One region of the Niveibacterium sp. COAC-50 genome, then DNA from elsewhere that is predicted to be linked to it. Evidence: predicted binding sites of a transcription regulator. Region 1 holds the regulator's gene; the other holds the start of a gene.
The links. The regulator FNR, encoded in region 1, switches genes on or off when oxygen is low (the NO sensors DNR and NnrR bind a similar motif). The targets are predictions, from matches to a motif close to TTGANCTAGNTCAA.

Region 2: HH302_RS17705 (formate/nitrite transporter family protein) is a predicted target of FNR. The motif match lies at 2,293-2,306, and genes of this name have one in related genera.

What each region holds. Positions count from the first base shown of each region.
Region 1 is NZ_JABCJM010000003.1:375,683-381,142, reverse strand. Features, by position in the region: gene HH302_RS14930 (hypothetical protein) at 1-7, shown strand, start outside; gene HH302_RS14925 (universal stress protein) at 43-486, opposite strand; gene HH302_RS14920 (alpha/beta hydrolase) at 718-2,382, shown strand; gene HH302_RS14915 (SirB2 family protein) at 2,391-2,771, shown strand; gene fnr (fumarate/nitrate reduction transcriptional regulator Fnr) at 2,772-3,512, opposite strand; gene hemN (oxygen-independent coproporphyrinogen III oxidase) at 3,608-5,002, shown strand; gene HH302_RS14900 (sulfite exporter TauE/SafE family protein) at 5,064-5,460, shown strand, end outside.
Region 2 is NZ_JABCJM010000005.1:105,636-111,095, forward strand. Features, by position in the region: gene HH302_RS17690 (DUF3833 domain-containing protein) at 1-118, shown strand, start outside; gene HH302_RS17695 (SDR family NAD(P)-dependent oxidoreductase) at 128-901, shown strand; gene HH302_RS17700 (nuclear transport factor 2 family protein) at 898-1,335, shown strand; gene HH302_RS17705 (formate/nitrite transporter family protein) at 1,340-2,173, opposite strand; gene hycI (hydrogenase maturation peptidase HycI) at 2,498-2,953, opposite strand; gene HH302_RS17715 (formate hydrogenlyase maturation HycH family protein) at 2,946-3,353, opposite strand; gene HH302_RS17720 (NADH-quinone oxidoreductase subunit B family protein) at 3,350-4,147, opposite strand; gene hyfH (hydrogenase 4 subunit H) at 4,149-4,685, opposite strand; gene HH302_RS17730 (NADH-quinone oxidoreductase subunit C) at 4,697-5,460, opposite strand, start outside.

The sequences.
Region 1 (5,460 bases):
TCATTGAGCGATGCGCCGTGTGGCGGCGCATCGCTTGGTCGTTCAGCGGTAGACCAGCACTGGCACCGTCGTGTGGGTGAGCACCTTTTGGGTTTCGCTGCCAAGCAGGAAGCCTGCGACGCCCTTGCGGCCATGCGACGCCATGAAGATCAAGTCGCAGCCATGCGTTTTTGCCGCATCGATGATCGCTTCGTAGGGTAGGTCGCTTACCGACGTGTCGCAGTTCGCGACGACGCCGGCCTTCTCGGCCTCTGCGCGTGCAAGCGCCAGTATCCGTTCGGCCTCTTTCTTCGTTGCGTCGACAAACTGATCCGGCGTCACCGGGACCAGTAGGGCCCCTTCGCCGTACAGGGGTATCGGGTACTCCTGCTGCGCAAAGAAGAACGTGATGCGCGCCCCGGCTTCTTTGGCGAACTCGATCGCCCGGGTAACGGTGCTGCTGGACAATTCCGACCCGTCCGTTGGAACAAGAATGTGTTTGAACATCTTCTGACCTCCGGCGATATACGGCAATTTGATCTTAGGCGGCAACCAAGCGGTGGCGTTGACACCGGTCAATCGCGTGCTGCACTGCAATGACCGTCGCCCAAGCGCTGAGTAACATGAATCTGGGTGGTTCGGATGGGAGGTACCATGGAAACCGTCGAAAACGTAGCTGTCGGTGGTGAGGCGCGATCCACCGAGCATAAGCTGTCGCTTGGTGTGGTTCGGCAACAGATGGCTGCAAGCGTAGACCCCTTGGGCATCGTTGCGCCAGTGATGCACGCGCAAATCGCTTGGTGCTTGCATCCGCTGGAGTTTGCCGAGCGCTGGGGCCGCTTCTCGGCTGACGCTTGGGCGCTGGCGTGCAACGGTCTTGCGCGAGCGGTTGGGGCACATGTCCCGGATGTTGTGCGACCTCAAGCCGATGACACCCGGTTTGCCGACCCGGTGTGGTCTCAAAGTCCGTCCTGGGCTGCCTTGAAGCAGTGGTACTTGCTGTCAACGCGGCATGCGCAGGACATGCTCTACGCGACGCCCGGGCTATCGGGGACCGAGCGCCGCCGCGCGGCGTTCTGGTGGCGGCAATGGCTCAATGCCGTGGCGCCGACAAATTACTTGGCACTCAACCCGGTCGCGCAACGTGCGGCGGTCGCCAGCCAGGGGCAAACGCTTCGGTCCGGCTGGCAGAATTTCCTCGATGACCTGCGTGCCGGGGATATCCGAATGGCTGACCCCGCCGATTTCAAGGTTGGGAAGAACCTTGCGACGACGCCGGGCGAAGTCGTTGCCCGCACCCGCCTGGTGGAGGTCATCCACTACACCCCGACGGCGGATACGGTTCGACAAACCCCGATCGTGATCGTGACGCCATGGATCAACAAGTTCTACATCCTTGATCTGACGTCGAAGAAGAGTCTGGTGCGGCATTTGCGCGATGCGGGCTTCGATGTGTACATCACTTCGTGGAAGAACCCCGATGCAGCGCTCCGCGACGTTCGTTTCGATGATTACCTGCAGGAGGGGGTGGATGCGATAGTTCAGGTCGCTCGCCAACTATCCGGGGCGGACAAAGTACATGCGGTCGGGTACTGCATCGGCGGTACGGCCTTGTCGATGTACATGGCATGGGCGAATCGCCACTACACGCCGGATGAGATGCCGGTTGCACACTGGACGCTATTTACGACATTGGTGGACTTCGCCAAGCCGGGCGACGTGGAGGTCTTCATCGATGAAGGGAGCGTCCGCTACCTGACGCGGGCCATGGAGCAGCGCGGTTACCTCGACGGCCGCGACATGGCTACATCGTTCCGCTTGCTGCGCTCGAACCCGTTGATCTGGCAATACGTGGTTCAGGGCTACCTGATGGGCGAAAAGCCGCCGTCGTTCGACGTGCTCTACTGGAACATGGATACCACGCGCATGCCCTATGCCATGCATGCGTGGTACTTGCGAGAGCTCTACCTCAAGAATCGCCTGATTGAGGCCGATGCGCTGACCGTCGCTGGCGAGTCGCTCGATCTTGGGCGGATCACCCAACCGCTGTATGCCGTTGCGGCCGAAGACGATCATATTGCCCCGTGGCGGCAAGCATTTCGGGTGGCCAATTTCGTGCGTGGAGACAAGCGCTTCGTGCTGTCGTCCAGCGGGCATATCCTCGGGATCGTCAACCCACCCGTACAGCCGCCGAAACGCGAATACTGGATCGGCACGGCTCACCGGACCGACAGCGCGCATGGTTGGCGTGAGCGCGCCGACCACCACGCCGGAAGTTGGTGGGACGATTGGTTCAGGTGGCTGGACGAGCGTTGCGGTGAGCGTGTCGCACCGCCACCCGTGTGCAACGAAGCCTTTCCTCCGCTTGCCGCTGCTCCTGGTGACTACGTCATGGAACGCTAACGAGGCCGATGGATTACCTGCTGCTCAAACATCTTCACGTCAGTTTCGTGGTGCTCTCGGCAACAGGATTCATCGCCAGAGGTATCGGCGTCCTGATTGATGCGCCTTGGGTGCGCCAGCGTTGGGCGAGGGTGGTTCCGCATATCGTCGATACCGGATTGCTCGCCTCGGCCGTCGCCTTGGCCTGGACCCTTCGCGTAGCGCCGTTTCGTGACGACTGGTTGACCGCGAAGGTGCTTGGCTTGCTTGGCTACATCGTTCTGGGGTCTTACGCGCTCAAGCGCGGGCGCACACGCCAAGCAAAAGCGGCCACATTTGTGGCCGCTTTGTTGGTGCTGGCTTACATCGTGTCGGTCGCGCTGACAAAACGACCGACGCCGTGGTGGTAACTACACGTTCGCGCGGCCAATCAGTCGGCGCAGTCCATCCGCATCCAGAATCTGGATGTGCTTCTGGTGGACGCTGATCAAGCCGTCATCCTGGAATTTGGAGAACGCCCGGCTCACTGTCTCCAGTTTCAGACCGAGGTAAGAGCCTATCTCCTCGCGCGTCATGCGAAGGTGGAACTCCGAAGCGGAGTACCCACGAAGGCGCATGCGTTGCGATAGGTTGATCAGGAATGCAGCCAGACGTTCTTCTGCGCGCATCGACCCGAGCAGCATCATGATGCCTTGCTCGCGGACGATCTCGCGGCTCATGAACTTGTGGAACTGGCGCTGCAGGGGTTCGATGCGGCGCGAGAGTTCTTCGAGCCGTTCGAACGGAATCATGCAGACGTCTGAATCCTCAAGTGCAACCGCATTGCAGACATGCCGATCCGTCGAGATGCCGTCGAGTCCGAGGATCTCTCCGGCCATCTGGAAACCGGTGACCTGATCCCGGCCGTCTTCGGTCAGGATGTCGGTCTTGAAGAAACCGGTGCGAATCGCATAGATTGCTTCGAAAGGCTCCCCAGCACGGTATAAATGCTGCTGCCGCTTGACCTTCTTGCGTGCAGTGATGAGGCCGTCGATCCTTTCAAGATCGACGTCGTCAAGACCAACGGGAAGGCAAAGCTCCTTGAGGTTGCATTGGGTGCACGCGGTGCGAAGATTGACGGCCGTCAGCGGAATCGTGGCGGGTTTTTCCAAGGCGGGTGCTCCAAGTGGGCTAGTTGATGGCAATCAAACGGCTCCGACCGAGTTCATGACACCTTCCGGCATCCACAGAGAGAAAAAAATAAACAATGAATCAGAATGAGCAGACGCCGGTCTTCGACCGCGATCTCATCCAGCGTTTCGACGTTTCCGGCCCGCGCTACACGTCGTATCCGACCGCGGACAGGTTTCACGAGGGCTTTGGACGCAGCGACTACGCAAGACATCTAGGTCTGCGCGCGCAGGGCGGCCTCAAAAAACCCCTCTCATTATATTTCCACATTCCATTCTGCGATACGGTTTGCTTCTACTGCGCGTGCAACAAGATTGTCACGAAGGACCGTAGCAGGGCGGAGCGCTACCTGCGCTATCTTGACAAAGAAATGGGTTTGGTCGCCGGACAGCTCGCCGGCTCGCACGATGTTTCACAAATGCACTGGGGCGGCGGCACACCGACCTTCCTGTCGGACAGCGAGATCCGCGAATTGTTTCGTTCGATCCGCCGGCATTTCAACCTGACGCCCGGTGGCGAGTACTCGATCGAGGTAGACCCGCGCCGCGTTTCCGCTGAAACCGTTGCGCTGCTTGGGGCCGAGGGCTTCAACCGGATGAGCGTCGGTGTTCAGGATTTTGACCCGATCGTCCAGAAAGCCGTCAACCGCATCCAGTCTGTTGAGGAAACCGCGGCGGTCATCGCGGCCGCGCGCGCGAATGGTTTCCGTTCGGTCAGTATCGATCTGATCTACGGATTGCCGTTCCAGAGCGTCGAGCGCGTCAGCCAGACGCTGGATCGCGTGCTGGAGATCGCCCCGGACCGTCTTGCACTCTACAACTATGCCCACCTGCCGACGCGCTTCATGCCGCAACGGCGGATCAATGCGGGCGACTTGCCGAGTGCGGACCAGAAACTCGAGATCCTGGGCATGGCGATTTCGAAGCTGACTGACGCGGGCTACGTGTTCATCGGCATGGACCACTTCGCGCGGCCGGACGACGAGATGGCCGTGGCTCAGCGCAACGGGCGTTTGTATCGCAACTTCCAGGGCTATTCAACGCACTCGGACTGCGATCTGTTGGGCTTCGGCGTTTCCTCCATTGGCAAGGTAGGCCCGGCCTACGCACAGAGTGCGAAGACGCTTGAGGCCTACTACGAGATGCTCGATCGTGACGAGCTCCCTGTCGTCCGTGGCTACGAGATGACGTTCGACGATCAGCTTCGTTACGCGGTTATTCAGAGTCTGATGTGCCACTTCTCGCTGGATTACGCGGCGTTTGAGCAGGCCTGGGGCATCACGTTCTCCGAGTATTTTGCCGACGAGATCGAAGCGCTGCGGGCCCATGAGCGTGATGGCCTGTGCATCGTTGGCAAGAAGGGGGTCGAGGTAACGACGCCGGGTCGCATGCTGGCGCGCGTATTGGCCATGGCGTTTGACGCGCATTTGCGCGGTGATCGCGAAGTCGTCCGCTACTCCAAGGTGATTTGAGCCTCGGCCGGCCGCTACACTTGCGGATTGCCCTGAATGGGCTGCACCGGGATGTTGTGTGATGCCTGAAGCGGGATACCTTGCCGCGACGCTGATCGGTCTGCTGGGTGGAACCCACTGCGTGGGCATGTGCGGAGGGCTGGTTGCTGCGCTTACCGTCAATGCGCCTGGGCAGTCGCGACGCATTTGGCCGATCCATTTGGCCTACAACCTGGGCCGCATCACCAGCTATACCCTCGCCGGTGCGCTGCTGGGCGCGATCGGTTCGACTGGTTTCCTGCTGAATCGCCTGCTGCCCATCCAGATTACGTTCTACGTGCTGGCGAACCTTTTGCTGGTGCTGTTAGGGCTTTACCTGGCGGGCGTCACCGCGCCCCTCGCACCCATCGAGCGGCTCGGCGGCCGCTTGTGGGCAAGGTTACGGCCGTATGGGGCGCGATTCATCCCCGCCCGGACGC
Region 2 (5,460 bases), on a different contig from region 1:
CGTCGCCTTCGACGACTGGATGTTCCTGATGGATGACAAGACGATGCTGAACCGGTCCTTCATGACCAAGTTCGGTGTCGAGCTCGGGCAGGTGACGCTGAGCTTTCGCAAGCGTTAGCAGGTACCCATGGCGATGAATCAGCCGATTCGTGACTGGCGCGGCAAGCGTGTGTGGATCGTCGGTGCTTCGACGGGAATCGGCGCAGCCCTTGCGGAATCGCTTGCGGAGCAGGGCGCTCATCTTGCGCTGTCGGCCCGGCGCGCGGAGCGCTTGCGCGTCTTCGCCGCACGCTTTCCTGGCAGCATCGCGATACCACTCGATGTGGCCGAACATGCCACCTTGCTGCCTGCGGTGCTGCAACTGCTCGACCTGTGGGGTGGCATCGACGTGGTCGTCTTCAATGCCGGCACCTACACGCCGATGCATGCGTGGGATCTCACCGTCGAAGGCGCACGCACGACGATCGAGATCAACCTGATGGGCGTCATCAACGGCGTTGCGGCCATCGCGCCGCAACTGCTGCAACAGGGCGAAGGCGCCATCGTCATTGTTGGCAGTGTCGCCGGCTACCGCGGCTTGCCCAAGGCGCTGGCCTACGGGGCATCGAAGGCCGGCGTGATCAACTTCGCCGAGTCGCTGTACATGGACCTCGCGCCGCGCGGCGTGAGCGTCTTTCTGGTGAACCCGGGATTCGTCGAAACACCGCTCACCGCGCAGAATAAGTTCCGCATGCCGGCACTGATCACCGCGGCCGAGGCGGCCGATGCGATCCTTCGCGGCATCGCCCGCGGCCGCTTCGAGATTCACTTCCCGCGCAGGTTCACCCTGCTGCTCAAGTTCCTGCGCTTGCTTCCTGAATGGCTCTACCTGCGTGCGGTGCGGCGCGCAACTGGCGCATGAGCACCCAGTCAGCGCTCGACGCGCTGGTTGACGCCTACGAGCGGCTGACGCTGGATAGCGTGGACGCGCTCGCCGCGCGCTATGCCACGGATGCGAGCTTCAAGGATCCGTTCAACGAGGTGGTCGGACGCGCGGCAATTGCCCGCGTGTTCCGGCACATGTTCGAGCAGGTGGATGTGCCGCGGTTCATCGTGACGGGAAGATTCGCGGCGGAGGGCGCGGCGATGCTGACTTGGGAGTTCCGCCTGCGCTTCCGCGGCGAGTCCGCGGAACGCGTGATTCGCGGTGCGAGCCACCTGTGCTTCGATGCGCAGGGGCTGGTCACGATGCACCGCGACTACTGGGATGCGGCTGAGGAGTTGTACGCCCAGCTGCCGGTGCTGGGCGCTTTGATGCGTCTCCTGCGGCGCCGGCTGGCGACGCCACAGGCCTGATGCCTCAGTGTGCGGCGGCCTTCGGGGCCTTGCGCGGCGGGGGCAGTTCGCGTGCGGCTTCGGCGGCTTCCGCCTGATCCATCGCTTCAGGGCTGAGGTAGCGGTAGGCCAGGCCGACGAACACCGCGCCACCCACCACGTTGCCGAGTGTGCTGAAGATCAGGTTGTACACCGCTTGCCCGAAGGTCAGCCCGCCGTGGCTCAGCAGCGCCATCGAGAAAGTGCCCATGTTGGCGATCGAGTGCTCGAAGCCGAGGTAGAGGAAGATGAACACGACGAGGATCATCGCCACGATCTTCGCGAGGTCTTCCTTCAACTGCAGTGCGACCCACACCGCGAGGCAGACCACCCAGTTCGCGAGGATGCCCTTGAAGAAGATCACTTGCGCAGCCTGCTCGGCCTTGTGCACCGCGCCCTGGTTCAGCGCATGTTCCGGTGGCAGCGAGTCGAGCACGCCTGCGAAATAGAGCAGCGCCGTGAGCACCACGGCCCCGATCAGGTTGCCCAGGTAGCAGACCACCCACAGGGCGACCGTCTGCGGCCAGCTCGTCTTCCCTTCGGCTGACGACACCGCGAGGTACATGTTGTTGCTGGTGAACAGCTCGGAGTTGGTGAACACGATCACCGACAGGCCGACGCCGAAGAAGAGGCTCGCCAGCACCTTGCCGAACGGCGTGTCGTGCAGGTTGTTGAGCAGCGACCAATACACCAGTACGACGATGGACAGGTACATGCCTGCCAGCACCGCGCGCATCAGGTAGCGGCCCGGGTCTTCCTTCAGCAGCGAGAACTTGCGCAATCCGCTGGCTGCGGACTTCTCGACGATCGGACGTTCCATTTCGCTTGATTCCTTGGTTTTGTCGTCAGGGGAATGACACCGCGTGCGTTGTCATCGCAAGCAGTTTCCTTGCACTTTATGTGTCCGACTTGCTCGCGTTTGCGCTGAGTTCAGCGTTTTTGACATCCATCAGGCGTAGGGCGCGGATCTAAAAATCGCTCTATGGGTCGATAAGCGGCGCTGTGTTCCGCTTGGGCCCACGTTGAGGTTTAGCGCGCAAATCTGCAATCCGCCACTGTGCTTGGCGGTAAGCGCGAGGGCAGGTGGCCGCTGGCGCGCCGCGTGGCGCGCGCGCGGGCGGTCAGTCGACGGGCCGGAGGAGGCTCAGAGCCAGGGCAGGGCGGTGAGGTCTGCGCCGGCGACAAGCTGCGCGTGCAGCGTGGTGACGGCGTTGCGCACCGGGTCGGTCATCGGGAAGCCGAAGGCGACGATGTCGGGCTGGATGCCAACGAAGAGCACCTGCGGCACCGTTTCGCGCAGCCGCTCGATCAGGAAGCTGAGCGGCAGGTTGTGCGTGGTCATGATGAACATGTCGGCGATGTTCGCATCGTCGACCAGGCGCGCTTCGCCGGGGGCGAGCGCCATGTCCGCCGCGTCCACGATCACCACGGTCTGCGGCGCGAGCGCCTGCACCTGATGTGCGACGTTCTCCGGCGCGGAGCCGCCGTCGATCACCGCCCAGCCGCTGGCGGGTGCGTTCGTCAGCAGTTCGGCCAGCAGTGGGCCGGCGCCGTCGTCGCCCATCATGCTGTTGCCGACGGTGAGGATCAGGTCAGGCATCGCGGTGCTTGGCGATCAGGTAGATCGCAGGTTCGGCTTCGATATCGGCAAGCGACTGGATCAGCCGCGTCGCCCACTGGTTCTCGGTTTCGCTGTAGCCCGGGCGGGCGCCGTCCAGCGCCCTAGCGAGCAAGTGCGTCGCCGTGCTGTCGATGTTGATCTCGCCCCATTTGAGCAAGCCTTCGAGCTTGCTGCGGGCGGCGCCCTCCGGCAGCTTCTCGAGCCAGGCGGCGTAGTCGTCGGCCGGGCATTCGAGGATCGGCTTGAGGCAGTCGATCACGCCGATATGGTGGCCGATCGCGAGCGAGTAGTAGACCACCTGCTTCGCCTCGGCCGGCATGTCCTCCTTGCGGTCGAGGAACTTCTGGCCGAGCTGGTAGAAGATGACCTTGCCGCTCACGCGGTTGCTCCGCCGATTCCGAGGCAGGTGCTTTGCAGGTGGGCAAAGATTTCCGACAGACGCGGGTCGTCTTTCGCAGCGAGGTGTTCACGCGCACGGGCGACGAAACCTTCCGGCGTCGGCGCGGCGACCATCAGGCCCATGAAGTCATCCGCGATGCGTCCGCCGTGCAGGTAGCCCGCCATGCGGCGCGCCTCGCGTTCGATCAGCACCCGCAGATCCAGCGGTACGTCCGGGTGCCGCACCTGCGCGACTTCGCCCTCGGCTTCCTGATGGTGGCTGCCCTTGAGCTTCTGGTTGAGCAGCCCGAGCGCGACCGCGAAGCCGTAGATCGTCGCAGCCGGGGTCGGCGGGCAGCCAGGGATGAAGACGTCGACCGGCACGATCTGGTCAGTGCCGCCCCAGACGCAGTACAGGTCGTGGAAGATGCCGCCGCTGCAGCCGCAGGCGCCGTAGGAGACGACGATCTTGGGATCTGGCGCGGCCCGGTAGGCGCGGATCGCCGGCATCCGCATTGAGCGTGTCACGGCGCCGGTGAACAGCAGGATGTCGGCATGGCGCGGCGAGGCGACGACCTTGATGCCGAAGCGCTCGGCATCGAAGACCGGCGTGATCGCCGAGAAGATCTCGATCTCGCAGCCGTTGCAACCGCCGCAGTCGACGCGATAGACGTAGGCGGAACGCTTGATGTCGCCGAGCAGCGTCTGCTTCAACTGCGCGATGTGCTCGCTCTCGCTGATCGGAGTCGGCATGCCCTGGGCGTTGCGGGGCGCGAATTCGATGGGCTTGTTCATCTCAGCCTCGCTTCACGAAGGTTTCCGGCTCGACGCTGCACAGCGCCTGTTTGCGCTTGCAGTCGGGGCAGGTCTCGAACTGCGGGCGCATCGCTTCGGCTTCGGCCTCGGAGAGCCCGCTGTGCACCATCAGCGCCATCGTGAACTCGATCTCCTTGCTCGGCGCGAAGGGCGTGTCGCAGGCGACGCAGCGGGTCAGCGAAAACGTTGCCCGTTGCATCAGGTCTTCCTTGCGGCCCACCGCCAGCTCGAAGTCGGGCGACAGCGCGATCGCGCGGGTCGGGCAGACTTCCTCGCAGCGGCCGCAGAAGATGCAGCGCCCCAGGTTGAGCTGCCAGGTGCGCTCGCCGCGCTCGGTGTTGGTGTGCATCGTCAGCGCATTGGGCGGGCAGGCCACCACGCAGGCCGCGCAGGCGATGCACTGCTCGGCGGTGAACTCGGGCTTTCCGCGAAAGCCCGGACTGACCGGCATCGGTGCGAACGGGTACTTTTCAGTCGCCTCGCCCGCCTTGCGGATGATTTTGAGCAGCTTGAACATCCATCAGCCCCTTACTTGAGCGGCGAGTTCTTGCGTTCGCGACCGTAGCGCTCGATTTCCTTGTACGGCACGGTCGTGGATTTGCCCTTGTTCACATCGACCAGCGTGACGCGGTCGGTGCAGGAGTAACAGGGGTCGATGCTGGCGACGATCAGCGGCGCGTCGGACACGGTGTTCCCGCGCAGCATGTAGCGCAGCGGCGGCCAGTTCGCGTAGGTCGGCGCGCGGCAGCGCCAGCGGAACAGTTTCTGGTTGTCGCCGATCATGCTCCAGTGGATATCCTCGCCGCGCGGCGCCTCGGCGTAGCCGAGCGCGAAGCGGTGCGGCTGGTAGCTGAACCCTTCGTTGAGGATCGGCCCTTCCGGCATGTTGGCCAGCGCGTGTTCGATGATTGCCAGTGAGTCGTAGAACTCCTTCACGCGGATCAGCACGCGCGAGAGCACGTCGCAGCCGTCGAGCACATGCAGGCCGAAGGGCAGGTCGGGGTAAGCGGCGTAGGGGTGATCGATGCGGATATCGCGCGCGTAGCCGCTGGCGCGCACCACCGGGCCGACCGGGCTGAAGTCGCGCGCCACCTTTGGATCCAGCCGGCCGACGCCCTGGGTACGCTGGGTCAGGTTGGGCGTGGCCATCAGCATGTCGACCAGCGGCGTGATCTCGCTGCGCAGCTCGGCGATCAGCTTCAGCGTCTTGTTGCGCTCGTCCTTGTGGATGTCGCGCCGCACGCCGCCGATCAGGTTCATGCCGTAGGTCTTGCGCGCACCGGTGAGCAACT